DNA from 3 places in the Mesorhizobium sp. ISC11 genome. Region 1 is predicted to be linked to each of the others. Evidence: riboswitches for the same ligand, from Rfam matches in the RefSeq annotation. Region 1 holds a riboswitch; each other region holds the start of a gene.
What was found. Region 1 has a riboswitch for thiamine pyrophosphate ahead of thiB (thiamine ABC transporter substrate binding subunit). Riboswitches for the same ligand answer to the same signal wherever they lie in the genome.
Positions count from the first base shown of each region.

Region 2: it holds a riboswitch for thiamine pyrophosphate, as region 1 does, so the genes downstream of both, thiC (phosphomethylpyrimidine synthase ThiC) here and thiB (thiamine ABC transporter substrate binding subunit) in region 1, are expected to answer to the same signal.
Region 3: it holds a riboswitch for thiamine pyrophosphate, as region 1 does, so the genes downstream of both, RPF88_RS03060 (YkoF family thiamine/hydroxymethylpyrimidine-binding protein) here and thiB (thiamine ABC transporter substrate binding subunit) in region 1, are expected to answer to the same signal.

Region 1 covers NZ_JAVSPW010000001.1:5,538,982-5,548,602, reverse strand. The annotation lists gene RPF88_RS26785 (amino acid ABC transporter substrate-binding protein) at 1-525, opposite strand, end outside; gene RPF88_RS26780 (RNA polymerase factor sigma-32) at 848-1,711, shown strand; gene RPF88_RS26775 (M48 family metalloprotease) at 1,736-3,205, opposite strand; gene thiQ (thiamine ABC transporter ATP-binding protein) at 3,464-4,255, opposite strand; gene thiP (thiamine/thiamine pyrophosphate ABC transporter permease) at 4,248-5,873, opposite strand; gene thiB (thiamine ABC transporter substrate binding subunit) at 5,882-6,880, opposite strand; TPP riboswitch at 6,924-7,038, opposite strand; gene RPF88_RS26755 (thiamine diphosphokinase) at 7,126-7,785, shown strand; gene RPF88_RS26750 (ABC-F family ATP-binding cassette domain-containing protein) at 7,787-9,607, shown strand.
Region 2 covers NZ_JAVSPW010000001.1:5,105,410-5,115,030, forward strand. The annotation lists gene thiC (phosphomethylpyrimidine synthase ThiC) at 1-1,758, opposite strand, end outside; TPP riboswitch at 1,862-1,978, opposite strand; gene RPF88_RS24760 (hypothetical protein) at 2,296-2,559, opposite strand; gene RPF88_RS24765 (metallophosphoesterase family protein) at 3,051-4,388, shown strand; gene RPF88_RS24770 (ORC-CDC6 family AAA ATPase) at 4,391-6,457, shown strand; gene RPF88_RS24775 (hypothetical protein) at 6,454-7,509, shown strand; partial or broken gene RPF88_RS24780 (IS5 family transposase) at 7,910-9,254, shown strand.
Region 3 covers NZ_JAVSPW010000001.1:578,364-587,984, reverse strand. The annotation lists gene RPF88_RS03105 (ADP-ribosylglycohydrolase family protein) at 1-813, opposite strand, end outside; gene RPF88_RS03100 (GntR family transcriptional regulator) at 817-1,542, opposite strand; gene RPF88_RS03095 (DUF982 domain-containing protein) at 1,772-2,041, opposite strand; gene RPF88_RS03090 (hypothetical protein) at 2,126-2,383, shown strand; gene RPF88_RS03080 (methyltransferase family protein) at 3,165-3,860, opposite strand; gene RPF88_RS03075 (ABC transporter substrate-binding protein) at 4,033-5,055, opposite strand; gene RPF88_RS03070 (ABC transporter ATP-binding protein) at 5,048-5,815, opposite strand; gene RPF88_RS03065 (ABC transporter permease) at 5,812-6,573, opposite strand; gene RPF88_RS03060 (YkoF family thiamine/hydroxymethylpyrimidine-binding protein) at 6,666-7,274, opposite strand; TPP riboswitch at 7,265-7,378, opposite strand; gene RPF88_RS03055 (hypothetical protein) at 7,562-7,879, shown strand; gene msrA (peptide-methionine (S)-S-oxide reductase MsrA) at 7,949-8,467, opposite strand; gene RPF88_RS03045 (glycosyltransferase family 39 protein) at 8,550-9,621, opposite strand, start outside.

The DNA of each region.
Region 1 (9,621 bases):
CAGCTGGATCGATTGGTCGAAGCCATCGGTGCCGACCAGCTCGGCGCCGTTCGTTTCGGCCAGCTTGCCGAAATTCGAGGTCAGCGACTGCGCCGACTTCTTGCCCTTGAGATCGGCAAAGGTCTTGATGTCTGTGTTGTCGCCGCGCACGATCAGCACCGCCTTGGAGGCGATGTAAGGATCGGAGAAGTCGTACTTGGCCTTGCGGGCATCGGTGATGCCGACCTCGTTGATGACGGCGTCATAGCGATTGGCGTCGAGGCCGGCGATCAGCCCGTCCCACTTGCCTTCGAGGAATTCGACCTTGACGCCGAGCTTGTCGGCGATCGCCTTGGCGATTTCGACGTCGAAACCGACCAGCGCGCCCGAAGTGTCATGATAGGTGAATGGCGCATAAGTGCCTTCCGTGCCGACCTTGATGACCCCGGCCTGCTTGATCTGGTCGAGATTGGCGCCGGCATGGCCTGCGGTGACAGCCAAGGCCTGCAGCGTTCCGGCGATGATGAGCGACTTGAGCCATTTCATTTTTCTGTGATCCCGTTCTTGGCCGGCCGACCGGCATATTGTGAGCGCTGGAAACTGACAGATGCAAGCCGAAAAAATAAGGAACAGAATTCCAAAAACAACCGGTTTCTGAAATCGGATACTCAAACTGGCGCTTTCCAGCCGACACCAGAACTGTCGCGGATCATCCCCGGAGCCCGTCGGGCAACACAATCCCGCAGCCACGGTCGCGGAACCTTTCCCGCGCATGGCAGTTCTGGCTGTTCTAGGGCACGACGCCGCCATTTCAACCCAGGCGCCAGCCAAGTTTGCAAAGTCATCCGCACCACCCAGGGAGCGCCTCATGATGGAAGACACGGCAGGACGGATCATGGTCCGCGCGGCAATGAAGGCTCCCTACCTCGAACGTGACGAAGAGCATCGGCTTGCATTGCTCTGGAAAGAGGACAACGACCAGAACGCGCTGCACAGCATCACCGTCGCGCATATGCGGCTGGTCATTTCCATGGCCTCCAAATTCCGCCATTACGGCCTGCCGCTCGGCGACCTGGTCCAGGAAGGTCATGTCGGACTGCTCGAGGCCGCCGCCCGCTTCGAGCCGGAGCGCGAGGTGCGGTTCTCGACCTATGCGACATGGTGGATCCGGGCCTCGATGCAGGACTACATCCTGCGCAACTGGTCGATCGTGCGTGGCGGCACCAGCTCGGCGCAGAAGGCGCTGTTCTTCAACCTGCGACGCCTGCGCGCGCGGCTGGCGAATGGCGCCGAGCCACTATCAAACGCAACGCTCTATCGCGAAGTATCGGAAGCACTCGGCGTCTCCGAAGCCGACGTGGCGATGATGGATTCGCGGCTGTCGGCTCCCGACTCCTCACTCAACATGCCGGTTGCCGACGATGCGGGTTCGACCGAGCGCATGGACTTCCTGGTCTCGGACGATCCGCTGCCCGACGAGATCGTCGGCGACAAGATCGATGTCGCGCGCCGCTCGCTCTGGCTGAGGGAGGCGCTTCGCGCGCTCAACGCACGGGAGTTGAGGATCATCGAGGAACGCCGGCTTAACGACGAGGGCGCGACGCTGGAAGCGCTCGGCGAAACCCTCGGCATCTCCAAGGAACGCGTCCGCCAGATCGAGGCCCGCGCCATGGAAAAGCTGAAGGTCGCGTTGGTGAAGCAGAATCCGGAGTTCATGGCGACTGCCGCCTGAACGGCGGCAGGCGTCCGCAGGTGCCTACTTGTCCGTGACGATCTTGACCTTGTCGCCGGCCGAAACCGCGGCACCAGGCGACAGCGCGTTGAGGACGCGGAACAGGTCGAGCTTACGGTCGACGCCGACCATCTGCGCCGAAAGCGAACCCATCGTCTGCCCAGGCTGGACAGTGACGACGCGGATGCGCAGCGGCTTCAGCGCCGCCTTTTCGGCGGCACTCAAGATCCGGAACGAGCCGCTGACCGAGCGGGCGATTGTGTCCAGCGACGTGCTGGCCGAAGGGGCCGCGGTCAGCAGCCGATAAACCTGGCCGCCGGCGCGGATCACCGCAATGTCGAACTGCCAGCCTTCGGCGCCGGCATGCGCGGTCGCTGCCTCGTTGCCGTTGATGGTTTCCTGCCTGACGCTGCTGTCGACGAGACCAGCCACCCAGCCGCTGCGGATATAGTCCGTCAGCGCCCGGTTCTTGTCGATCGACACGCCATCAAAACGGATCGCTATGTCGCCGGGGCCGGTGGCCGTCACCGCTGCCGCCGAATTGTCGATGATGAAGCCGTCCGGTACCGTGAACGAAACGCCAAGGCCCGGATGCAGGAAGGTTTCGCCGCGCACATAGCCTTCTTCCGGCGTGTCGCCATAGAGCAGGCCGTCTATGCCGGCGAGGAAGGAATCGCGGTCGCGCGTGCCGACGCCCGGCGCGCCGAACTGGCGGGCATGGCGCTGCGCCAGATCGATGCGCTGCGGCGTATTGGGGTGCGTGGCCAGGAAATCGAGGCTGGCGTCGGTGGCGCCGCTGATCGAGCGGAAATCCGTGTAGGCCGACATCGATTGCAGGAAGCGGCCGGCGGCGAAAGGATCATAGCCGGCCTCGCCGATCGACTTGATGCCGATGGCGTCGGCTTCCAGCTCCTGGTTGCGCGAGAATTGCGCGAGCCTCAGCTTGCCGCGGATCAACGCCGCCTTGGCGGTCGGGCTGTCGCCGAGCACATCGGAAACCACCTTGGTCGCCAGGCCTTCCTCTGCCTCGAGTTGCTGGCGCTGCAAGCCGTGATTGGCGGTGACGTGGCCCATCTCATGCGCGATGACAGCGGCAAGCTCGGCCGAATCATTGGCCAGCGCCAGGAGGCCGCGCGTGATGTAGAGATAGCCGCCCGGCAGCGCGAAGGCATTGACATTGGGCGAATTCAAAATGGTGATGCGATAGGTCTGTGTCGGGTTGGCGGACACCACCGTCAAACTACCGACCACCTTGGCGACCATGCGCTCGAGCTTGGGATCGGAATATTCGCCGCCATAGGTCGCCAGGATGCGCGGATGCTGCGCCCTGGCCAATTCGGCGAGCTTGTTGTTGGCGCCGACATTGTCCACCGTGATCGGCTTGTCGGAAGGCTGGAAGCCGGATTCCTGAACTTCCGGCGGCGTGAACATCTGGCAGCTTGCCAACGCCACGGCAAAGCCGGCCAGCGCGAGGAAGCGCGCCAGCGGTTTCATTCCCAATGTGTTAGCGCCGATCGCCAGAACGGCTTCCTTTCGGGTCCCGGCACATGACATTGAAAATCGGGGACGATCTTCAGAATGCTCACGTGCCATATCTCAAACTGCTGCAGCATCCGCGGCCCGTCCCAGGGGCGGGCGCCGGATACTGCAGGCAAATCACGGCCTGTGCCGGACCGGTAGGGCGGACCTAGCCACACTCCCCCGGTCATGGCAAGCAAACGCCACATCGCCTGGAGCCGGTTTGACCGTAAATTATGTCCGCTTCCGGGCAACATCGCGTGATGTGGAATATCCGGCACCCGCGCCGATATAGCGCCGGAACGCCTCCGGACCAGCCCCGGCAAAGAAATCATCAGCCTTGCCGGTCGCAGCGACCAACCCATTGTCGACAAACACCATATGCTCGCCGATGCGGCGTGCATCCTCCGGCTGGTGGGTGACGAACAGCACTGTCATGGCGCGTTCGGCATGAACGGCGGCAACCAGATCCAGCATCTCGTCGCGCAAAGCCGGTCCGAGCGAAGCGAAGGGCTCGTCGAGCAGCAACACCGGTCGGTCGCGCACCAGCACGCGGGCCAGGGCGACGCGCTGGCGTTCGCCCCCCGAGAGCTCGCGCGGCAGGCGTTTCTCCTTGCCCGCAAGACCGGTGCGCGCAAGCGCCTCGGCGACCGCGGCGCGGTCCGCCTCGGTCAGCCGCAGGGATGGCGAGCGGCCGAGCCCGACATTCTGCTCGACGGAAAGATGCGCGAAGAGATTGTTCTCCTGGAACACCATCGACACTGGCCGCGCCGAGGCCGGCTCGGCGCTGACATCGACACCGCCGATCAGCACGCGGCCCGACCGTGGGGTCTCGAAGCCGGCGACCAGATTGAGCAGCGTCGACTTGCCCGAACCGCTCGGCCCCATGATGGCGGTGATCGTCGCCGCGGCAAACTCGACATCGAAAACAAGCGGCGCCTCGCCATAGCTGCCATAGCTGAACGACACTTTGTCCAGCCGCACCGGCGCGCCCTTCGCGAGCCCGTTGGCCGCCTTTTCACGCATCACGGACCTCCTCCCTTCCCAGCCAGTGCGCCGCCACGATCAACGCGAGACAGACGAGGCCGAGCAGCAGTGCGAGGCCGGCGGCATCCTCGGTGCGGTAGCTGCCCATCCGAGCCAGAAGAAGGTAGGGCAATGTCTGCACGGAATCACCGCCGAACAAGGCAATGACACCGAGATCGCCGAGCGACAGCGCCATGGCGAAAGCGAAGGCCGTGGCGAGCGGTCGCCGCAGCGACGGCCAGTCGACCAGCATCAGCCGGTTCCAGCCCGCAATGCCGAGCTGTGCACAGAGCCGTTCGTGACGCTCGCTCGCTGCATCATAGGCGGGACGCACGGCGCGGAGCGCAAACGGCATCGCCATCACCGCGTTGACGGTGACGACCATGACCGGGGCGAGGGCGAAGACATCGCCGACATGGCGCAACAACAGGAACCAGCCGGCGCCGACGACGATCGGCGGCACGACCAGGACAAAGCCGGCGCCGGTATCGGCGGCATGTTCGAGCAGTGTCTTGCGGCCAGTCCGGCTGTTCAGCGCCAGTGCCCGCCGCGCCATGGTCAGCGCCAGCGACAGCATCACCGAAAGCAGCGCCGACAGGAAGGCGAGCGCCGCGCTGGTCAGCGTTGCCTGCCGGACAGTGGCCTCGCCGGCCAAGCGGGCGAGATCGGCACTCAATCCGGCCATCACGGTTGCCGCCATCGGCCCGACAACGAACAGCAGCGCCAGGACGATGAGTAGCGCGTTCAACCAGGTCTCGCTCCGATTGACCGAGAGATAGCGGCGTTGCGCGACCGGCAAATTGGTGTCGCCGACCACATTGGCGCCTAGCCGCGTCAGTGCCAGCACCACGATAAAGGTCAAGGCGATCTGCAGCAGCGTCAGTGCAACGGCCCGTGCGGGATCGAAATCGAAGCGCAGCGCCTGGTAGATGCCGACCTCAAGCGTTGTCGCGGCCGGCCCGCCGCCGAGCGTCAGCACGATCGTGAAGGATGTGATGCAGAGCATGAACACAAGCCCGGCGACGCCGGGCAGTGCGGCGCGCAGCGTTGGCCATTCGATCAGCCGGAACGCCGGCCGCGCCGCCATGCCGAGCTGGCTCGCCAGCCGCCATTGGTCGGCCGGTATGGTCTGCAGCGCCTCGAGGAACAGCCGCGTCGCCAGCGGCAGGTTGAAGAAGACATGGGCGACGAGAATGCCGGACAGGCCATAGATGCCCGGCCAGCTTCCGCCGCCGATAACGGCAAGCACGCCGGCGAAGTAGCCGGCACGGCCATAAAGCGCCAGGATGCCGAGCGCTGCAACGATGGCCGGCAGCGCCAACGGCACGGCGAAGATCTGCAGGATGAAGGCGCGGCCGAAGAAACGTGGATGCCGCGACAGAGCGCGCGCCACAAACAGCCCCGGGATGACCGAAAGCAGCGTCGACAGGACCGCTTGCCAGAGCGTGAAGCGAATGACGCGAAGCAGATAGGGATCGAAGGCTGCCCAGGCGCCCGAGAAATCATGGGCGCCCTCGAAAAGCAGGCCGGCAAACGCGCCGCCGATCAGCAGCGCGATTGCAGCGAGCGCTACAATGCCGGCACTGACGCGGGAATCCGTGGAATGCGCCGGCGCCATCGCGCTGCCTACTTGCTCATCGCCGCCAGCCATTCATCGACCCAGGCCTTGCGGTTGGCAGAGACCTCTTGCGGGCTGAACAGCAAGGTCTTCGTTGGCTTGACCAGTTTGTCGAAGGCCGAATTGAGCGGCTTGTCGGTCTTGCCTGCCGGGAACATCCAGTTGGTCTCGGGGATGGCATCCTGGAATTTCGGCCCGGTCATGAAGGCCATGAACTTGGCCGCCAGCGGATTCTTGGCTCCTGTCGTGGTGATACCCGCCACCTCGATCTGCAGATACTCGCCCTCCTCGAAGGAGGCCGCCTGGTAGCGCTCCGTGTTCTCGGCGACCATGTGGTAGGCTGGCGACGTCGTGTAGGACAGCACCATCGGCGCCTCGCCCTTGGTGAACAGCCCATAGGCCTCGCTCCAGCCCGGCGTCACGGTCAGCACCTTGGCCTTGAGCTTGGCCCAGGCCTCGGGTGCCTTGTCGCCATAGACCGACTTGACCCAAAGAAGCAGGCCGAGGCCTGGCGTCGAGGTGCGCGGATCCTGGATGACGATCTTGTCGTTGGCACTGCCTTCGATCAGCTCCTTCAGGCTCTTCGGCGGCGTCTTCATCTTCTGCGTGTCGTAGACGACAGCGAAATAGCCGTAGTCGAAGGGGACAAAAGTGTCGTCGCTCCAGCCGCCCGGCACATTGACATCCGTCACCGCGCCATGCGGCGCGAACAAGCCTGACGCCTTGGCATCGGCGGTGAGATTGGTATCCAGGCCAAGCACGATATCGGCCTTGGTCGATGCGCCTTCCAATCTGACGCGGTTGAGCAGCGCGACGCCATCGGCGACCGAGACGAAGTCGACGTCGCAGCCGCATTCGGCCTCGAACTCCTTCTTCACCACGGGACCCGGACCCCAGTCGGCGGTGAAACTCTCATAGGTGTAGACGGTGAGCTTGTCCTTGGCCAAGGCGGGCCCGGACAAGGCCACGACCGTTGCTGAAACAAGAGCGTATAAAAGCGTGCGCATCGGCGCCTCCTTCGTTTGAATTGAAAGGAATTGAGGCGTCGGACTGTCCGAAACGTCTAATCCCTCCGCCGGTACAAACCGGATCAGGTTCAGCGGGTTGGCGAGACTGCCTCTCAGCCGGTCCGCGAAGATCGCGTCCGGCACCCCGTTAGAGCGTTTCGACACATAGGCCGGGCCGATCCGCCATGCAAGCGGGAGTTTGCCGCCTTCCGTTTCCCGTGCCGGGCTGGTAAGGGCCACACGATATGAGCACATTCACCATCCTGCTTGGCGGCGATCTCATCCGTACGCCACGGCTCGACCGTCAGGTCAAAGGCTCCCGCGTCATCGCCGCCGACGCCGGCATCGGTCATGCGCGGTTGCTGGGTCTCGTGCCGGAGCTGTGGGTGGGTGATTTCGATTCGGTGCCGGCCAACCTGCCGGACGATCTCGCTTCCGTGCCGCGCCGGACCTTCCCGGCGGAAAAGGACCAGACCGATGGCGAACTTGCCGTCGCCGCGGCACTGGAGCGCGGCGCGACCCGCCTGGTGCTGGCCGGCGCCTTTGGCGGCAAGCGCGCCGACCACGCTTTTCTGCATCTGTCGCTCGCCCTGCGGCTGGCGGAGGCGGGAACGGACGTGCTTTTGACCAGCGGCGCTCAGGAAGGCATCCCCCTGCTGCGCGGAACGGCCGGCTTCGACTATGCCGACGGCACGCTGTTCTCGGTGCTCGGCTTTTCCGAGCTCGACGGCCTGACCGTCACCGGCGCCAAATGGCCGCTCGCTCACGTCAAGGTGGCGTTCGGTTCGTCGCTGACCATTTCCAACGAGGTCAAGTCCGACAAGACCGGGGGCCGCCTCGAAATCGCGCTCGGCCATGGCCGCGCGATGCTGCTCGCTCATCCCTATCCCTTACCTGAAAGCTGACATGGCCCCGCCCCTTCTCAACCTCGACGGGATAAAACTGACCTTCGGCGGCACGCCGCTGCTCGATGGCGCCGCCTTGACGGCTTCGGCCGGCGACAAGATCGCACTGGTCGGCCGCAACGGGTCCGGCAAGTCGACCCTGCTGAAGATCGCCGCCGGCCTGATCGAGCCGCAGGACGGCGAAGTGTTTCGCCAGCCTTCGGCGACCGTCCGCTATTTGCCGCAGATGCCCGACATGGAAGGTTTTGCCACTGTCCGCGCCTATGTCGAGGCCGGGCTTGGCCCCGCCGACGATCCCTACCGCGCCAGCTATCTGATGGAGCATCTCGGCCTGTCGGGTGAGGAACGTCCGAACGACCTGTCGGGCGGCGAGGCGAGGCGCGCCGCCCTTGCCCGCGTCATGGCGCCGGAGCCCGATATCCTGCTGCTCGATGAGCCGACCAACCATCTCGACCTCTCGGTCATCGAATGGCTGGAAGAAGAACTCATCCGCACCTCCTCGGCGCTGATCGTCATCTCGCACGACCGCCGCTTCCTCGAACGCGTGTCGCGCGCCACGGTCTGGCTCGATCGCGGCCAGACCCGCAGGCTGGACAAGGGCTTCGGCCATTTCGAGGAATGGCGCGACCTGGTTCTGGAGGAAGAAGAACGCGAGCAGCACAAGCTCGGTCGCCAGATCGTTCGCGAAGAGCATTGGCTGCGCTACGGCGTGACGGCGCGGCGCAAGCGCAACATGCGCCGGCTTGGCGAGTTGCAGACCATGCGTCAGCGTTTTCGCGGTCATCGCGGGGCCGAAGGGTCGGCGACCATGGTGGCGAGCGACGCCACCGAGTCCGGCAAGCTGGTGATCGAGGCGAAAAACATCGAAAAGAGCTTTGGCGATCTCACCGTGGTCAAGGCGTTTTCGACCCGCATCCAGCGCGGCGATCGCGTTGGCCTGGTCGGGCCGAACGGCGCCGGCAAGACCACGCTCTTGAAAATGCTTACCGGCGAGATGAAGCCGGACGCCGGTTCGGTGCGGCTCGGCACCAATCTGGAGATCGCAACGCTCGACCAGAAGCGTGAGGCGGTCGACCCGCAGGAGACGCTGGCACAATATCTCACCGATGGGCGCGGCGAAAACCTCGTCATCAATGGCGAGCAGCGCCACGTGGTCTCCTACATGAAGGATTTCCTGTTCAAGCCGGAGCAGGCGCGCACGCCGGTGCGCGAGTTGTCCGGCGGCGAGCGGGCGCGGCTCCTGCTGGCGCGCGTGCTGGCGCGGCCCGCAAACCTTCTGGTGCTCGATGAGCCGACCAACGATCTCGACATGGAGACGCTTGAACTGCTGCAGGAACTGGTCGCCGGTTTCGCCGGCACCGTCATCCTGGTCAGCCACGACCGCGATTTCCTCGACCGCACCGTGACCAGCCTGATCGCGCCGGATGGTGAAGGCCGCTGGATCGAATATGCCGGCGGCTACTCCGACATGTTGGCGCAGCGCGGCGGCACGAAGCTGGACGACCGCAAGGCGCGGGCGAGAGCCGAAAATGGCGAGGCGCCCGCGTCAGGCAAGAGCGAAGCCGCCGCGCCAAAAGTGCCGGCGAAGAAACTGTCGTTCAAGCAGAAATTCGCACTGGAATCCCTGCCGAAGAAAATCGAAGCTGTGATGGCCTCTATCTCGCGGCTGGAGAACAACATCGCCGATCCGGCCTATTACGAGCGCGATCCGGCCTCGTTCCAGAAAACCATCGCCGCCCTCGACAAGGAGCGCGCCACGCTGGCCGCGCTCGAGGAAGAATGGCTGGAACTGGAGATGTTGCGCGAGGAGATGGAGGGGTGAGGAGTGTTTCGGCC
Region 2 (9,621 bases), 430 kb from region 1:
GTATTTTGCCGCCATTGCCGCCATGCCTTCCTTCTGGGCCTCGGCACGGATGTCGTGGGAAATGCGCATGGAGCAGAATTTCGGCCCGCACATCGAACAAAAATGTGCCAGCTTGTGCGCCTCCTTGGGCAAGGTCTGGTCGTGGAAGGACCGTGCGGTTTCGGGGTCGAGCGACAGGTTGAACTGGTCCTCCCAGCGGAACTCGAAGCGCGCGCGCGAAAGGGCATCATCCCTGGTTTTCGCTGCCGGATGGCCCTTCGCCAGATCGGCTGCATGGGCGGCTATCTTGTAGGTGATCACGCCAATCTTGACGTCGTTGCGGTCGGGAAGGCCGAGATGCTCTTTCGGCGTGACGTAGCAAAGCATTGCGGTGCCGAACCAGCCTATCATGGCGGCACCTATCCCTGAGGTGATGTGGTCATAGCCCGGCGCGATGTCGGTCGTCAGCGGCCCCAACGTGTAGAACGGCGCCTCACCGCACACTGCGAGCTGCTTGTCCATGTTCTGCTTGATCTTGTGCATGGGGACATGGCCCGGGCCTTCGATCATCACCTGGCAGTCCTTTGCCCAGGCAATCTTGGTGAGTTCTCCAAGTGTTTCCAGTTCGGCGAATTGCGCCGCGTCGTTCGCATCGGCGATTGAACCGGGACGAAGGCCGTCGCCGAGCGAGAAGGAGACGTCATAGGCTCTGGCGATGTCGCAGATCTCCTCGAAATGCTCGTAGAGGAAGCTCTCCCGGTGATGGTGCAGGCACCATTTGGCCATGATCGAGCCGCCGCGCGAGACGATGCCCGTGACCCGGTCGACGGTCAGCGGGATGTAGTGCAGCCGCACGCCGGCGTGGATGGTGAAATAGTCGACGCCTTGCTCGGCCTGCTCGATCAGCGTGTCGCGGTAGACCTCCCAGTTCAGATCCTCGGCGATGCCGTTGACCTTTTCCAGCGCCTGATAGAGCGGCACCGTACCGATCGGCACCGGCGCATTGCGCACGATCCAGTCGCGGATGTTGTGGATGTTGCGGCCGGTCGACAGGTCCATCACCGTGTCCGCGCCCCAGCGGATAGCCCAGACCATTTTTTCGACCTCTTCGGCCATCGACGATGTGACAGCCGAGTTACCGATGTTGGCGTTGATCTTGACCAGAAAATTGCGACCGATGATCATCGGCTCGCTCTCGGGATGATTGATGTTGGCGGGAATGATTGCGCGCCCGCGCGCCACCTCGTCGCGCACGAATTCGGGTGTGACGAAATCTGGGATCGCCGCGCCGAAGGCTTCGCCGTCGCGTTGCAGCTTGCCGCGCATCACCTCGCGGCCGAGATTCTCGCGGATGGCTACGAACTCCATTTCTGGCGTGATGATGCCGGCGCGCGCATAGGCAAGTTGGGTCACCGCCTTGCCCTGCTTGGCCTTGAGCGGCCGATTGCGTATCGGAAATTCCGGTGTCAGGCGCTCGCCGGTGGCGAATCCATTGTCTTCCGGCCGGACGTGGCGGCCGTCATAGGCTTCGACATCGCCACGCGCCGTGACCCATTCGTGGCGAAGCCGGGCAAGGCCTTTTTCGATGCTGGTTTCGACTGATGGATCGGTGTAGGGGCCGGACGGATCGTAGACGGTGACGGGCGGTTCGCCGGCCGTCGGATGGACGGAAATCTCGCGCATCGGCACCCTGATCTGCGGGTAGAGGACGCCGGGCTTGTGGATTTTCCGCGAGGCGGGCAGTGGTCCCGTCGATACGGCGGGGGTGAGGGCATTCATCGTGAGGCTCCTTTGCTCATGCATTGGAGACCCAGTTCTGTGCCGGAAGGATGAAAAGACGCTTCTGTAGACCTGCTGCAACAGGACCTCGGGCGTAAACTCCCGCAAAGCGCTTGCACCGTCCCTACGCCAGTATGAACTGGATCAGGTTCAACGGGTCACTGCGCCGCGAAAGCCAGCAGTATCTCAGCCCCTTGCCGGGACTCCCCTGGTGAATGCCTTAGGTTGAACGGGCTGACGCTATCTTGTCAAGCGCATTCGGGCGCCTTCGGCCGGTGGCGACGACCGGCGGCCAGCCGGGCGGAGAGCTCGCGCATGCATCGGGGACAAGTCACGCCCCGTAGACCGGGGCTGAATGGCCAAAGCCTCATTCGCTTCGTGAAGGATGGAGAAACTGTATTGGCCATGTGCGCGTATCGACCAAGTAGCTCAGGCGGTCACGGATGTGGTTATTCTGGTCGAAGGTGACGAACGGCCTTGGGGGTCACCTCCTTTAGGATTCAGAGGTTGGAAGACGGCTTCTCGCGATCACGGCCATCAGGAAATACCTGTCTTCGGCTCAACCTCGACATGGCGTCCGATCGACCGCAGATATACAGCTATCTCGTTCATGAGATGATCGCGTTCGCCGTAGATTTCAGCAATCCTACGCAGCTGTGGCTCGACGGCCCTCCGTTGCGCTGGCGTGAAATCAGCATCGCCAAAGACGTATCCCAAGTTGCCAATCGCGCAAATTTTGCAGCCGGCGTCCACAACTGCTTGTACGAATGCCGGAATGTCTTTTTCTTGCATGGTCTTCATGTCGAACCTCTCGTGAATGGCGTGCTTGCGCCCCAATCTGCCTTTTCAGCGTGTCCTCTGGGCGGCGCAAGCCCTGAGCGTGACTGTGCACGGGCAACCTCGACTATCCCATCTGCCACGCTCTTTAGAATCGGTGGGGTCTGGTGATCGCAGGCTGGGCCACTCAAAAGCCTGCAAGAAGAAAGTCATGGCGACCATTGCTCAAGATCGCAAGGGTGCGTGCAAGACCTTCCGTTGGCAGTCATGCACGCTCGCTCAGAGATAGTCCGGCCGCGGAAATTCTCCCTTATTCGTAAGAAAGCTCATTGAGCAACTGGGCATTGAGCAACTGGGTCTCACGTCACGGGTCTCGTGTGCTTCACAGCCGAAAAATAGCCGCCGTGGCAATTCTCGAAAAGTGCAGGCTACCTCGTTAAGGACACTGCGGATGATCGTTCGCGCTTGGCAAAAGCGAACGGATTAGTCTATGGCTCTCGGCAGGGGGGCGAGTTATGCGGCGGGTGCGAATCCTTCAAGTAGGCGATATTCACTATCCGGACTGGCATCCTTCCTCTAGCAACATCGATGCCAAGGATAGCAAGTTCGCTCCGAAAATAACGCAGAAGCTACGCGCGTCTTCGCTGCGTGCCGTCTTGACGAAACTTCGGCGGCTGACGACTTCGAAGCCCTTGGATTCGATCGCCTTCATGGGGGATTTCACGAGCCGTGGCGACAAGACCTTCATTGCTTCGGCATTCCAGCATTTCACGTTGCTCTGCCGCGCACAGGGACGCAGTTCAAAGGCGCTTCCGTTGATATTCGTACCGGGAAATCACGATGTGAACCGTGATGACGCGCGCGAACTTGGACCGACTGAGAAATTCAGCGAAATGGCGAGTTTAGCCGCCCGCTTGGGTTGGCAGACCGTTCCCGTGGACCAACCCGTGCACTTCAGACTTCCGACAGGATCCGCAGGCGCAAACTTCATCCTCGTCAACACAGCGATAGGCAGTTGGGAGCTTCAAAACCTTCCCGCGTTCCTTCGTGATCGTCTCGAGGCACTCAGTCCTTCTACAGAGCCTGTAGATCTCGGCTCGCCGGACATCTCGGGACATTCGCCCGCGACACCTCCCAGCGATCCAGACAAGGAGGCGTCCGACGACGAGTATTACGGTCAGATGGACACGCCATACATCTCGCGTGAGATGCTTGCAGGCCTACAGGAATTGCTCCAGCAGCCCGACATGCGTTACGGCATCATAATCGGCCATCACAATCTGCTGCCACAAAAGACTCCGCGCATTACGCCATACGCGGAGATGCTCAACAGCGGATTTGTCAGAACTCAGCTGCTGCAGGGCAACAAGCCTATCGTCTACCTGCATGGACACATACATGCTGATCCGGTCGAGATCGTCAACGATCCAAGGTTTCCGGACGGCAAATTGATCTGCATCTCAGCACCAGAGATACAGTCAGGTTTCAATGAGCTCGTCTTCTTCACGACCGATCAGGGAGAGCTCGTCGGCATCCGACTTATACCCTACCGCACCAATGTCGCCGACGGGACGGTCATGGAAGGCGAACATTGCTTTATTTCGACCATGTCCAACGGCAAGGCCTTTCTGAACAACGACACGTTTGACCTGCTGCGCCGACTGCGCGACCATGCCACCAGGCGCGGGAATGGGTTACTCTTCTGGGACGAGATCACTGAGATTGCTGCCTCCGCCGAGCTCGGGCTAGATCTGGAAGACTCTCTTCTGATGCTCCAAGCGGCGCGCTTCATCGAGATAGACGGCCTCACCAAGGCAAACTCGGCTTGGCGCATTAAGGTAAGGGACGAATAGCGATGGAGAATCCGTTCGGCCCCAACAGGATCGAGTACGAAAGCCGCCCGATACTGTGGTTCAGTCAGAAGTCGGCGTTGATTTCTGCCGCCGCCAAGCCGGTCTTCGTCGCAGGGACGAGAGGCAGCGGCAAGACCAGCATTCTTCGCTCGCTTTCCACAGTCCATATTCTTGAAGACAAAAGTCTCTCGGACCAAGTCGGCAAGCTCGCTTGGTATGGCGTCTTCTTCCAGCTCAATGAGACATTCTCGCCCCTAATCGACAACGCCGTTCTGAACCTCATTCCGGAGCGGATACGCTTCGACACGGCCGCCGTGATCCCGCGGCAATTCGTAATCTTCTCTCACTATCTGGAGCTGAAGATAGTCGAACGCCTGCTCGAGAGCATCGGCCAGCTCAGACGCGACGGCCACTTGAAATACCGGGCCTCCGAAGATAGGGACGTCGCCCTGGCACTGCATCGCGAAGTGCTGCACTTCATACCCCAACCTGCCCGTCTCGACTTCTTCAGCATCGATGAGCTGCGGGGTGGGATAACCCGGTACGTCGACGAATGCTTCAACGCGTTCTTCTTTGCCGCCGATGCCGGAGCGACCGGCTTCAGAGCAACAGACCCTGGCGCGATCATTAACAAGGTCGCGACCGCGATCACTCCACTTTTAAATGGCCCATCTTTCGCCGGTGACAGGGCGCCCTTCTTCAAGATACTGATTGACGACTGTGAAGCACTGACACCGCTCCAACAGCAGTTCCTGAACACCTTGGTGAGAAAGACGCGCGGCAACGTGAAATGGGTCCTCGCCTACATCGGCGGCCTCTACGACACGATCCGGACGATCATACCCGGCCAGTCGCTCTCGAATGCTGACCGGGACGTCGAGAATCTTGATTCAGTCGATCCGAGGGAGTTCGCCACGCTGTGCGAGAACGTGTCGTCGCTTCGGCTGTACTATGCGCTTCCTGACCATCTGCGGAGTGATCTCGAGCGCAACGATGCGCTCAGCGCGTTTTCGCTCAAAAACCGGCTGGGGCGGCTTTCCGTCAATGACATCATCGAGCGGGTTATCATATCGGGTCATTCCGAGGGCAGAGAAGAGCTTGTGGCACTTGCTGATGCAGCACGTGAATTCCTCTCCGTGAATTTGAGGACGGCGGATCAGCAGCAATTCCTTCTTGATCGAAAAGCGCGCCCTTATGCCGAAGGGCTGGCGCTCGCGCTCATGAACCCGGAAATTAAGCGCCGGCCCATGAGCAAGGCGGATGCTTCAAATCTGAAGAGGTCGATCGCCCGGAAACAGGGATGGGCTTTTCTGAAAGCGTGCCAGATGCTGCGTCTGCATGACTACCCGTACGTAGGGCACCAGATCATCACATCATTGAGCGACGTCTGTATACGCGATTTCCTTGATATAATGGGAGAGATCTTCCGCCGCAGTGTTCCGAGTTCCAGTGATCCACGAAAACTGGTGGAATTCATCAACTCGGATTTACAGATTCATCTCGAACAGCAGAGACAGGCTGTGAACGCCGCCTCTCAACGGAAGCTTGATGGACTTCAGGCGCTTTCACATCCGTACGAAGAAGAGAGCGTGCGCATGGTGCGGGCGTTGGGTTACCTGACCGCTCGCCTCCAGACAGAGTTTGCCGAAGAAAATGCTCTAGGAACGACAGAGAGAGGCATTTTCAGGGTTGATCTAAAGGAAATGCGCTCGCTGGTGAACCGACTGGAGCAACCCAGCGGAAAACTGGACGAGGTCCTGCGTCGGGCGGAAAGGGATGGGTTTATCCGGGAGGTCTCCGCCGCCGGCAACTTTGAGGTGGACCGCGCCGACCCCGCATCGAAGGAGATGATGATCAGATTGCATCGGCGATTTGCACCTTACTTCGGGTTCTCCTATCGCGGCCCGTACGAAATCAACACAATCCCTGCGGCGCGGATGGTCGACCTGCTTTTTACCAGGCATCGGCTCCCAGAAGACTGGGCCGACTCGGTGTTTAAGGAGCTCGTCGCGCGGCCCGCACTCAAGACCGAATTCCAGCACTCGCTTTTCGAGAGCGATCTCGAATGACCGCTTCAACTGTCGAGTATCGAGTCTTCGGCCATCTGGCCGTCACCGAGAAGGCGAGAGATGCAGGTACCTGCGAAACGATGGAGGCAGATATCGCGATCGTCGCGCTTGGATGGGAAACGCGTTTCGCCGCGTTCGAAAACCATCTTGACCTGAAGGTCGGCAAGATCGTGGTTCTGGACTTTGCTCTGAAGGAAGCGAACGTCCCAGCCGTCGAAGAAAACCGGCGAAAGCTCATCGCTATGGGTACCCGATGGGGCGTCGAAGTGACTGTGATCACCCTCGAGCCTTCCATCGAGTATCAGAAGAACATCAATCTCCTCGATCACCTGCTCACTCAGATGGCCGCTTCATGTGGCTCATACGAAGGAAGCCTGCGGAAGGTTTTCGTCGAGTGCTCGACGATGCCGCGAATCTACATCCAATGGCTGATTGCGGTGGCATTCAAGAAAATGTCGATTCAGTCTCTCGAATTCGGGTACGCCGAAGGTATCTACGGGAACGCGATCGGCAAAGAGGATTTTTCCAGCGGCTTGGACCGATACGTCACCGTCCCTCATCTTCAAGGCAGCGGAGGAATGGGCGAAGAGAAAGTCCTGCTCGTGGGGATCGGAGGAGATGCCGACGTATTCTACGGATTGATCGATATCGTCAGTCCGGAACGGATCTCGCTCCTCGTCCCAAGAAGCGACAAGAATGCGCATATCGATGCTTTGCTCGATCAACAGGTGGCCAAGGTACGTGAAACCCACCGGCTCGAAGATGGCGAAGTTCGCGACATCCAGGCTTTCGGGCTGATGGCCCACCTCGATGCTTTCGAGACGTATCTCGACGGGTTCGGCTCGCGTGCGGTGGTGAACGTTTTTGTCAGCGGCCCGAAGGTTCAGGCCATCGCTGCTGCCGTGCTCGCCTGCTCCGACAGCCGCGTCCATCTCAAGGCAAGAATTCCCACCTCCTATGCCCATCGTGAAGTCTCAGCGAATGGGCGGTATCATATCTATAGGCTGATTGACCTGACATCCCCTGCCTGCAGCCTTCCCGGGACGTTCTGACACTATCTTGCATTCGAGTAGCATCATGGTCCCAGTAGCCGTTCCGCCAAGCCTTCAGCGCATGTTCGTGTCGCCCGATCCGGTCGATGGGGGGCTAATTCCCACTTGGAAGCTGCTCTACATCAGATCAGGGGGGAATGCAGACTGGCAGAATTCCGTCTAATTAGCGACTAGCTAAAACATATACTCAGGCGAGACTGTTCAGCATAGAAATAGTGAGTCGGCCGTGAACTATCCGCAAGCCATTGATCTGGCCTGTTGATTGAGGCGGATAGCGGCTTTGGAATTGCAGGATTAGCGGTATTTGGACGCTGTTTTCCTGCAATTCGGTTTTGCGATTCCCTTGTGGCGCGGAGCGTGATTCACTCGGTTCGGCGGCGGCGAATCGAGGGGACAGCGAATGTCCAGGCCACGCGAGAAGCGCGAGACGGGAGAGCAGGACCTGTTCCGCTCCCGGCTCGACCAAATCATCAACATGAAGCACGAGCTGGTGCGGCTGGCGCAGGCGATCGACTGGCCGGTGCTGGAGGAGCGTTTCGGCGCCGTCTATTCGGACGGCCCCGGCATGCCGCCGCTGCCGACCCGGCTGATGGCGGGGCTGGCGATCCTCAAGCACACCTTCAACCTGTCGGATGAGGTGCTGTGCGAGCGCTGGGTGGAGAACCCTTATTTCCAGTATCTCACCGGCGAGACGTTCTTTTGCCATACGCTGCCGTTCGACCGCTCCTCGATGACGCGTTGGCGCAGCCGTATGGGCGAGGAGCGGATTATGGTGCTGTTGCAGGAGAGCCTCAGCCTCGCGGTCAAGACCGGGGCGATGAAACCGGCCGACACGCGCCAGGTGATCGTCGACACCACCGTGCAGCCGAAGAACGTCATGTTCCCGACCGACGCCAAGCTCATCCATCGGGCACGCGAACGGCTGGTGCGGCTGGCCAAGAGGACGGGTCTCCATTTGCGCCAGAGTTATGTGCGGGTCGGCAAGCTGGCGCTGATCAGCCACCAGCGCTATGCCCACGCCAAGCAGTTCAAGCGGGCCAACAAGGCGCTACGCAAGCTCAAGACCTATCTCGGCCGGACCATTCGCGACATTGGTCGCCAGATCGCCGGCGATCAGGGGCTGGACGCTGTTCAAATGGCCGCTCTACCAGGCCGCCACCGTTCTCGAGCAACGCCAGCGCCAGCGCGGCCGCAAGATCTACAGCCTGCACGCACACGAGGTGGAATGCATCGGCAAGGGCAAGGCGCATGCGCCCTACGAGTTCGGGGTGAAGGTGTCGGTGGCCACCACGCTGAAGCGCTCCAGGGGCGGCCAGTTCGCCCTGCATGCAAAAGCACTGCCCGGCAATCCCTATGACGGCCACACGCTGGCAAGCGTCATCCCCGACATGGAAAAGACCATCGGCAACGAGATCGGCCGCATCCTCGCCGACGCCGGCTATCGCGGCCACAACGCACCGCAGAGCCACAAGCTCAGGGTCTTCACCGCGGGCCAGAAACGCCGCGTCACCCCAGCCATCAAGCGCCAGATGCGACGGCGGTCGGCGGTCGAGCCCGTCATCGGCCACATCAAGAGCGAACACAGAATGGGCCGCAACTACCTCGCCGGCCAGCAGGGCGACACCCTCAACGCCATCCTGGCCGCCGCCGGCTACAACTTCTCCCTCCTGCTCAGGTGGCTGAAGGGGTTTTTGTCGCTCTTGATTGCCCTGCTTCAAATCCGGCCGAAGCCGGTCGCCGCTTAGGGCTCGGATTGTTCACGGTCGACTAGTGAGCACTCTCCAATATGTTAGGCTCTGTCGCAGTAGCGCAACAAGCTCAGTCTTTGGATGGGTGGTATGAGGATGAGACGACTGAATGTGTACAGGCTCAGTCTTTTTATCGAGGCTCTCGTTTTTGTCGTAAGCGCGTTCGGTGCGACGTGGCTTACCAGCTTTGTGAACGCGCCATGGTGGACATATGTGATTATAGCGGCCATCGCTATGGGCATGTTCGTCGCCGTGCGTGGGGTCCTTTCTGAGCCGCAACGTATGGGACTCTTGGCACACAACTCGGCAGCGACCTCTGCGTGAACCCAGACGCCTTGAAAATGTGCCCGATGCGTCCGGATTT
Region 3 (9,621 bases), 5.0 Mb from region 1:
GCCACGCGCGACTTCCAGCACGGCGAAGGCCGCCGGAACGGATTCCTGGCTGGCGACGCCGGTGCCAACCAGATCGGTGATCAGCCGGATCGCATCCCTGATCGCCTTGCCGTGCACGATGTCTTGCGCCCAGACGATGCGCGCGGCGATGTCGCCGCCGGTCACCCAATGTCCGAGTGTCGCCCCTCGCCTCGCCGCCGCGACCGCGCTGGCGGAAGCGTCGCGCCAGCCACCGCCGGCGACGCCGCGGCTGACGGCTGCCGCAACGGCAGCGGCGGAGGCGATGGCAATCGAGGTGTTGTGCGTGGCCCGGCAGGTCTCAGCCACCTTGCCGACGAACCCTTCCAACGGTTCGAGCGGCATCATGATGCCGACCGGCGCGATACGCATCGCCGCACCATTGGTGTCGCCGCTGCGTCCCGCTTCCTCAGCCGGCACACCATTGTTGATGGCGTCGATGGCGCGTTTGGTCGATGGCCCCAAAAGGTCATAGCTGCCACGCGCCTTCACCTCGCGTTCCCAGTCGAGCAGCGCATTGACCCAGCGCGCATGGTCGAAACGGTCGCCGGATTCGACCAGGATGCGGCCGAGCAGCAACGCCTGCTCGGTATCGTCGGTGATGGTGCCAGCGGCCAGTCCCTTCGACACCGGATGATCCGGGAAAGGCTCGATGAAATCCTCGACACGGCCGTAGAGTTCGGCAATGCGAACCGGCGACAGAAGCTGCGTCGGCATGCCGAGCGCATCGCCCAGCGCTCCGCCGACAAGCGCCCCCATGGCGCGATCAATGGCCTTGCTGGTTGCATCCGACATCGCTCAGAACCTCATATGCAGCGCAAAATGCGCCGGATTGAGCAGGCTGGTGACGTACTCGATCGGCCGGTCGTCGGCGGCGCGCGTCAGCCGGCGGCCACGCAGGAAAGGCGTGCCTTGCGGGCAGCCGAGGATGGCCGCATCCTCGGCATTGAGCATCTCGATCTCGACCCATTCCTCGCCATGGTCGGGAATGAGGCCGGCGACGCGCAGCGTCTGGTGCAGCGAGCCCTCGCGCAATCCGCGCAACGGTACGTCCTCGAGCTCGGAGGACAATGGCAACCGGCTGCGCTCGATGGAGATCGCATGGCCGTCGCTGGCGTTGGTGCGCACCCGGTCGACGGCGATGAAGAACGGGCTTTCGATGCCAAGCAGCGCAGCCAGATCGGGGTCTTCGATGACCTCCAGCCGCAGCGTCCGCGTCTCGGCATTGGCGCCGGCATCGGCCAGCGCGCGCGACCAGCCGATCGAGTCGTCGACCGGCTTGCCGTCGAAGGTGACGAACGAGCCGATACCAACCTTGGTCGTGATCAGCCCGCGGCTGGACAGTTCCTCGAGGCCTTTGCGGACCGTATTGCGGCTAACGGAGAAGCGCTGGACGAGTTCGTTCTCGCTTTGAAGGCGGTCGCCGAAACCGAGGACGCCGGAACGGATCTCATGTTCGAGGACGGTGGCGATCTGCTCGGGCTTGCCCGTGCCGGGAGACAGTTGAACCGCGCGCCGCTTCATAAGGGTACCTGTTCAATGAACCTGTATAATCCTGTTCAATACCGAGGCCCGGATGCTATGTCAACAGATGCCGAAGACTGACCAACAGGCAGCGAAATGTGCGGGATAACCGTGCAGGGCGTGCCGAGAGGCAGGTCAATAGCCCTGAAAAGCCGGTCGGCGATCGCCAAAAAGAGGCATACATCAAGGGTATGGAGCCAGATCCTGATTCAATTTCAGCAGGGGCAGGCTACGGGATCGACACCTCACGCGGTTCGACGAGGATGTCCGCCTCGATAGCGGCGTTGATGAACGCCGCTCTTGCCGCCGAGACTTCTTTCTTTCCCTCGAGCACGGCCAGACAGGCCTTGCGGGCAACCATATGCTTTTGCCCGGTCGCAACCGGCCAGCGGTTCAGCAGGATGTCGGCAGCCTGAGCGACCCGCTCCACGTTGAAGATCGAGTTTCGCGATCGGCCGAGCGCAATCCTGACCGGCTCATCGAAACGCTGATCTTGCACGATGCCACTCCCCAAAGTCGGCATTCATCGATTCGCGGCCTTCAACCCCGAGCAATGTGATAGGTTCTGCGCCAAAGGTGCAAGATGTCCGATTCCAGTGGCCAGAAAAATCCCAGGCTGATCGTCGTGGTCGCGTTCGATCGCGGTGAGGATGGCGAGTTGTTCCCAGCCTTTGGACCCGCCGACCAGCAGAGCGAGGATCGCGCCATACGCACCGCCAGGGCTCTGACGGCAAAGCATTCCGGCGTCATCGCCTGGAGCCGTGAGGCCGATCCGACGCTGGGCGAATATGGTCCGCCGAACACGCTCTTCGTCAGCGGTGACGTGCCTGACATGGAGTAGTCGACTGGCGCCAGCATCTGAACGCCTCGCCCATAGGGTTTGATGCGAGCCGGTTTTGCCTCGCCAGCAAGCAAAAGCCCGCTACGGTGAACCGGAGCGGGCCTTGGAGGAGGACAAGGGGTGGGACCCTCTCCTCTTGTTTCCACGGGGGGGGTGTGGACCGCAATGACCATACGAAAGTTTTGCAGAGTGCAGGATCACAAGCCGGCTTGCCTGCATCACAATCCGGTGCACGCCGACGTTGGGGCGCTCACGAGATTGCGATCAGTTGGCGATAACCCGGCTAGATGCACCCGAGTACGACAAGCACGATGACAATGAGCAGCACGAGCCCAAGGCCGCCGCCGCCATAGGAGCCGGCGCCGTAGGATTGAACGTCGCAGCTGCGATGTTCAAAAGACGAGCGCTCCAAAGGCCTACCGTTCCGCGATTGTGGCGGGCATCGCGCGGAAGAAGTCACGCCAGCAACAGAAACGGCCATCCAGGTGATGGCAACCAGAATTTAATTCCGGCACGCCTGTGGACCGCAGAAAGCCCACCAGTGTGGCGGGCTTTCCGATCGGCCGGAGATGGCGAGAAGCCGATTGCAGAAGCAATTACGCGAGGTAGTGAGTTTCAGCTTCACAGAGAGAATACTGAAATTGAAGTGTGTTATATATATCTCAAAATTTCTGAAATAATAAAGTTGTAATATTAGTTTGCACAAACAATGCGCAGATCTATTGACGATCAACGTTGCCAGGTGATTGCAGACCGAACGATTCTGCGCGCCGGGGCGCTGTTAAACGACGCCGTAGAACAGCCTGTAGTGGACGCGCTTCATATAGTCCCGGTACTCCGGCGTGGCGGCCAGCAGCGCCTCTTCACGCAGGATGCGGTGCACCTGGAAGAAGGTGATCACCGCGTAGACGGCTAGATTGTAGAAGGAAAAGGCCGATAGCAGGAACAGGAGATGGCCGGCAAGATAGCCGGCATAGATCGGATGCCGCACCAGACGGTAGGCACCGCCTGTCATCACGCCGCGATTGCCCGGCAGAATGGCGAAAGAACGCCCCAGCGATATCTTTCCCCAGATCACGAACCCCAACGCCAGGGCCTGCAGCGGCGCCGCAACATGGACCGGGATGATGGCCACGCCCGGCTCCAGGTCGATGAAACCGACACCGAAGCTGGCGATCACGGAGACAACCACCGTGAGCGGGTTCCAGTCGCGAACCTTCGGCCGACGCGACAGAAGCAGCCAGGTAAAGGTCAGGATCTCGGAAATCGCCACCAGCGCCACATTGATGCGCGTCGGGTCGAGCATCAGGTGATACACGCCGCGGTAGACGAACATGCCCGCGAAGGCCAGCGCGCAGATCCGAAAGAAACCTTCGCGCAAATCCACCAGGATCTCACGCTTTCGGGCTGCGGACAGAATCGTGCCGTCACTGACGTGCGAAAGCGCCTCGCTTTTTGATATGAGCAATGCAGACACCCCAATGATCCCTCAGGGCGACCTTTGCACGCAACCATTGCCGGGCAGTTAATCAACAAGATCAGATCGGTCTTAAATTGGCTGTCGGGGAGCCAGGGCGCCACTTCCAGACGACCTGCTCCCCGCGGTCGCCCAGAAAGACTGGCGACCCATGTCATTTGGTTTTGCCAGACTAGCTCAGATAGTCGTTGCGGAAATAGCTCCCGAAATCCGGGCGTCGAGCAACCAGCTTGCCGTCGGAATCGCGCAAAATGCCGGAGGCGAAGAGATAGTCGCCAATCGCTTCCATCTTGGCCGGATCCATCGTCCCGATGGCCCCGCTTTGGCTGCGTAGATAATGGCCGTCGATCAATGCCTTCAGCGAGGCGTGGATCAGCGCCGGATTGGTCAAGGCATCCTTGTTTGCAGCGATCAGCAGGGTTGCCGCATCGTCGGGGTGGTCGACAGCGAACTGGTAGCCGCGTCGCGTCGCCTGAACGAAGTCGGCCGCAGGCTTGGGATTGGCCTGGAGATAGGCTTCGCTCGAAGAGATCAGCGTCGTGTGCTCATCAGGCACGCCATAATCGGCATAGACGAAGCTGCGCTGCTTGACGCCCCTGAGTTCGGCTTCGACACCCTCCCAGGTCGAGACTTCGAGCGTGAAATCGACCGACCCATTGGCCAGCGCCTCATAGGCTGAGGTGCCGAGCGTCACCGTCTCGAAATCGCCCTTGCCGCCGTCGTGGCGGATGATGGTCGATATCAGCGCGTTTTCCCAGGCACTGCCGAAGCCGCCATAGATCAAGCCGTCGAGGCTTCTTGGGCTTTTGATCTCGTTGCGTGCCGCATTGAAGACCACGCGGCCTGTTTCGGACTGCACCACCGCATAGACGCCCTTCAGATCCGCCCCGGCGGTTCTCTGGGTGAACAGGCTGATGGTGCCGTTGATGCCGAAATCGGCGACGCGGTTTGCGACCAGCGTGCCAGCACCGGTATCGCTGTAGGGCAGGATGTCGACCTCGAGTCCGGCCTCGCGATAAAACCCTTTGTCGCGGGCAACGAACAGTCCGATGTGGTTGGTGTTGACCGTCCAGTCGAGGGCGACGGTGACCTTTTGTGCCGCCGATTGTGCTCGAGCCCGACGCGTTCCGGCAATCAAGGGAAGGCCGGTGGCAAGGGTCAGCAACAAGGCCTGCCGGCGCGTCAAGTCAGTCATGATCGTGTCCTTTGGATGGATTGGGGTTGAGGATGATGTCGAGGATTTCGGCCTCGAGCGCGCTTGCCTGGCGCGCGGCATCGCCGCCAAGGCTGCGCGGGCGCGGCAACGGCACCCTGATTTCACGCACGATGCGGGCCGGGCGCGCCGACAGCACATAGATGCGGTCGGACAGGAACACGGCTTCGCGCACGTCATGGGTGATCAAGAGCGCCGTCCAGCGATGATGCCGCCACATCTGTTCGAGCCAGCGCTGCATGGCGGTGCGGGTCAGCGCATCGAGCGCGCCGAAAGGCTCGTCGAGCAGGAGCATGTCGCGCTCCTGCACCACGGTGCGCAGCAAGGCCGCGCGCTGGCGCATGCCGCCGGACAGCTGCGCGGGAAAATGCCGCTCGAAGCCGGCAAGCCCGAATTCGGCAAACAACGGCGCAACGCGCGCCCGCGCCGCCTGTCTCCTCATACCTTGCACTTCGAGCCCGAGCGTCGTGTTGTCGAGGATGCGCCGCCATGGCATCAGCGCGTCGCGCTGCGGCATGAAGGCGAAGTGCCTGCCGTGGTCGTCGAGCCGCGCGCCGTCGAACAACATCTCGCCCTCGCCATGCTCGGCGCCGGTCAGAAGCTGGAACAGCGTCGACTTGCCGGCACCCGAGGGTCCAAGGATCGAGACGAACTCACCAGCGCCGACGCTGAGCGAAATATCGGCCAGCACGTCGAGGCCACCGAACGCCTTGTGCACATGCCGCAGTTCGAGCCGGCTCATCGCCAGGCCCCCTTCCCGGCAGTTTCCCTGCCGGCTCGCTCCCAGGGCATGGCAAGACGCTGCAGCAACACGGTCAACCCGAACAGGACAAGGGTCAGCGCCGCGCTGACACCGACGGCGGCAAGAACCAGATCAGGACGGAAATTGTTTTTGGCGTTGAGCATGTAGATGCCCAGTCCCTTTGCGGCACCGGCATACTCGGCGAAGATGGCGCCGACCACCGCATAGGTGATGGAGATCCTCAACCCGGCAAAGAAGTAAGGCAGCGCCGAAGGCAGCCGCGCGAGCAGGAAGATGCGCCAGCGCCCTGCCCCCATGGCGCGCAGCATTTGCCCGATCTCGGCCTCGGTCGCCTCATAGCCTTCGACCAATGCGACCAGCATCGGAAAGAAGGTGACCAGCGCCACCAGCATGATCTTGGGCGCCAGCCCGAAGCCGAACCACAGCACCACCAGCGGCGCGATCGCCACCAGCGGCAAGGTCTGGCTGACGATGAAGACGGGAAACAACGCACGCCGCAGCGGCTGGAAGAAGTCGACCAGCATCGACAGCACGAAGGCTGCGCTGAGCGAACAGGCAAAGCCAAGAAGCGTGGCACGGATGGTCGGAACGGCATTGTCGGCCAGCGCCTCGCGATTGAGCATCGCTTGCTCGAAGACGCGTGACGGCGCCGGCAGTATCGTGGCCCTGATGCCGGAATAGGTGGCATAAAGCTCCCACGCCAGCAGGAGCAAACCGGCCGAGATCATGGCCGGCATTGCCTTGACGAGAAAGCTCGCGATCGGGCGCGAAGCGACTGATGATGAGACCACGGGAGATAACCTTTGACGGCCGCGAGAGCCGCGCGGCTTCAGACGGCCGACGGGCTGTTGGCCGAGACCGTGACGTCGAGGGTTACGTGGCCAGCGCCTGGTCCGAAACGGCAGAAAGCCTCGTCCAGCGCCGAAAAGATCGCACCGGCATCACCGCGCAGTTTCGTGCAGAAATGTTTGGAGCGCTCATAGACGCCGGACTGCTTGAGAAAGTCTATGCAGCCGTAGATCTCGTCCATGTGGTCGTCTGTGCCCATCACATAGAGCGAGAACTGCGCCGCCGCAGGCTGGCCGGTGGCAGCAGCATTGCGCACCGCCGCGATGGCCGCGTCCTTGCGCGGGCCGAGTGGACCGACGGGCCCGCCAAACGCATCGGAGCGGCAGATCGGATCGTCCGGCTCGCCAGGGCAGCCGCGCGAGATGGTGGCCGACAACACGCAATGTTTGCCGCTGCGTGCCGCCGCCACGAAGAGGTCGCGCATGGCAGGAAACAGCACTTCGGGCGGCCCGACCAGCAAGGTCGAGATGTCGTCGGTCTCGATCCTGAGTTTGTCGCGCCAGGGATCGAGCGCACCGAGCGCGCCAAGGATGACACCGACGAAATCGTCGGTCATGGGATATAGGGAAATCTGTGCGCCTGAAAACATCGCCCGCCTCGCTCCGCTGGTATTACCCAGATCAGCTTCTAGGGTCTGTGGGCTTGCCGCCCCCGTCTCAGCCCCGACCGTACGGAGCACCCCTGTGGATGTGCGCCTTAAAGCATCATTCGAGTTGAAGGAAAAGCCGTTTTTTTATCGCACTGCGCCAAAAGCATTGCGCCAGGGCGGGAGCGGTTGGCTCTGCCGGCGCGAGAATTTATCGGGAACCTTCACCAGGCCGCGAGGTTGTCCCACCAGTCGCTACGCGACGAGTTCACAGACAATGGAGACAAACCATGTTCATGAAAATCCTCGCAGCTTCGGCGCTCACCATTGGCCTGGCGACATCGGCCATGGCGCAGAGCAATGGCACAAGCGGCACCGACGGATCCGGCGGCAGCGGCAAGTCGGTCACCGTCGACCCAAATACGCCGGCTTCGCCGAACACGGTAGACCCCGGCACGACCAACAGTACGACGGTAGCACCGGGCGCCACGAATTCAAACGCGGATGAAAATTGCCCTGCCCATCCGCAGGGCGCACAGCCCGATGCCAGTGGAACGTCGCCGGGCACCACCGCGCCGACAGTTAACGACAACCATTGCGGCAAGTAGGAATTGCAATGAAAAGAAGCCGCGGAGCGAGCGCTCCGCGGCTTCTCAAATCCTGTCGTATCAGTGTATCTACGGCACCGCTTTTTCCCGAACCGGCAGCTTCCACCCCGGCCTGACGAAGTGGCAGGTGTATCCGTTGGGGTATTTCTCCAGATAGTCCTGATGCTCGGGCTCGGCTTCCCAGAAGGGGCCAACGGGTGCGACTTCGGTGACGACCTTGCCCGGCCACAGGCCCGAGGCATCGACATCGGCGATCGTGTCCTCGGCGATGCGCTTCTGTTCGTCGCTGGTGTAATAGATCGCCGAGCGATAACTCGTCCCGACATCGTTGCCCTGGCGGTTGCGGGTCGTCGGATCGTGGATCTGGAAAAAGCGTTCCAGCAGCGTGCGATAGCTTATGATGGCCGGATCGAAATTGATCTCGATGGCTTCGGCATGGCTGCCGTGGTTGCGGTAGGTGGCGTTGGGCACGTCGCCGCCGCTGTAGCCAACACGGGTGGAAATGACGCCGGGATAGCGCCGTATCAAATCCTGCATACCCCAGAAGCAGCCACCGGCAAGGACTGCGCGTTCGGTCGAAGTCGCCATATCACGTCTCCTCAAAGGCAAGTTTGTCTGGACATAGATGGGCATTGTCACCTGCTTCGTCCAGCGGACCGGCGGATCTGCTTCAGTTGCTCGGTCGGGCGAGGCCGTCGATAGCACCCGGCAACTGCCGCGCGCCAGGCGGAATGGCTGCGAAGCTGATCGCCACCGGCGGCGCCTTGAGCGACCAGTCGAAAAGAACGGTTTTGACCGGGATGTCGCCCACCCACGCCTGCAGATAAGATGGCACATCGCGCCCGGGCCAGACCAGCAATATGCCATGCTCGCGCAGCCGCTCCTTGGTGATCCAGGGGGCGTACTGCATGTTCAGTTCGGTGAAGATCGACGGCTTGTCATAGGCATTGAGGCCCGCCAGCGGCGCAATAAGGGCATGGCCGCCGACGATGTCGAGCCGATCGGGCGTCGCAGCGTGCCAGACAGCCTCTGCCTCATCCGAGATCTTTTGCGCCGGCCAGCAGACGGCGTCCATGCGCCCACGCAGATTGCATTTCGTCCAGCGGATGCCCGCATAGGCACCGGATATGCCGACAATGGAGATGAGCGCGCAGATCGCCAGCTTTCGCATCTCGATGGCGCCGAGGCGATGGCCCAGCAAGGCGAGCGCCACAACGCCAGCAAGATTGTACATCGGCGCGCCCCAGGCCTCGCCGGCGCCGGTGAACAGGGACGCCACCATGACGAGGATCGCCGGGCCAACCCCCATCCACAAGAGATAGACCAGCGTGCCGCGCCCGACGGGCTTTTGCGGCGCGGGCGAGCGCCGCAGCAGCCCTGATATCGCCAGCACCAGAAGAAAGCCGCAGAGCCCAGCCATCTGGACGCCGATATAATAAAAGCGGGAGCGATGGGCCACCACCCACTGATCGCGCCAGGCGGCATAGGTCAGCGGCAGGAAATCGACGCGGCAGAGTTCGGCGGCCAGTGGAGCGGCGACAGCGCCGAAAACCGCGAGCCCGAGCCATGGCCAGGGCGTGGCGAGCCGACTGCGTGCGCGTGTGTCCGACAGCAGCCAGATCGCCCCGAAAAGCAATAATAGGCCGGTGGAAAGCTTGGCATAGAGCCCGACGCCCGACACCAGCCCGAGCGCCAGCCACCAGCCCGGCCCACCACCACGGCCCGCACGCCACAACAGCCAG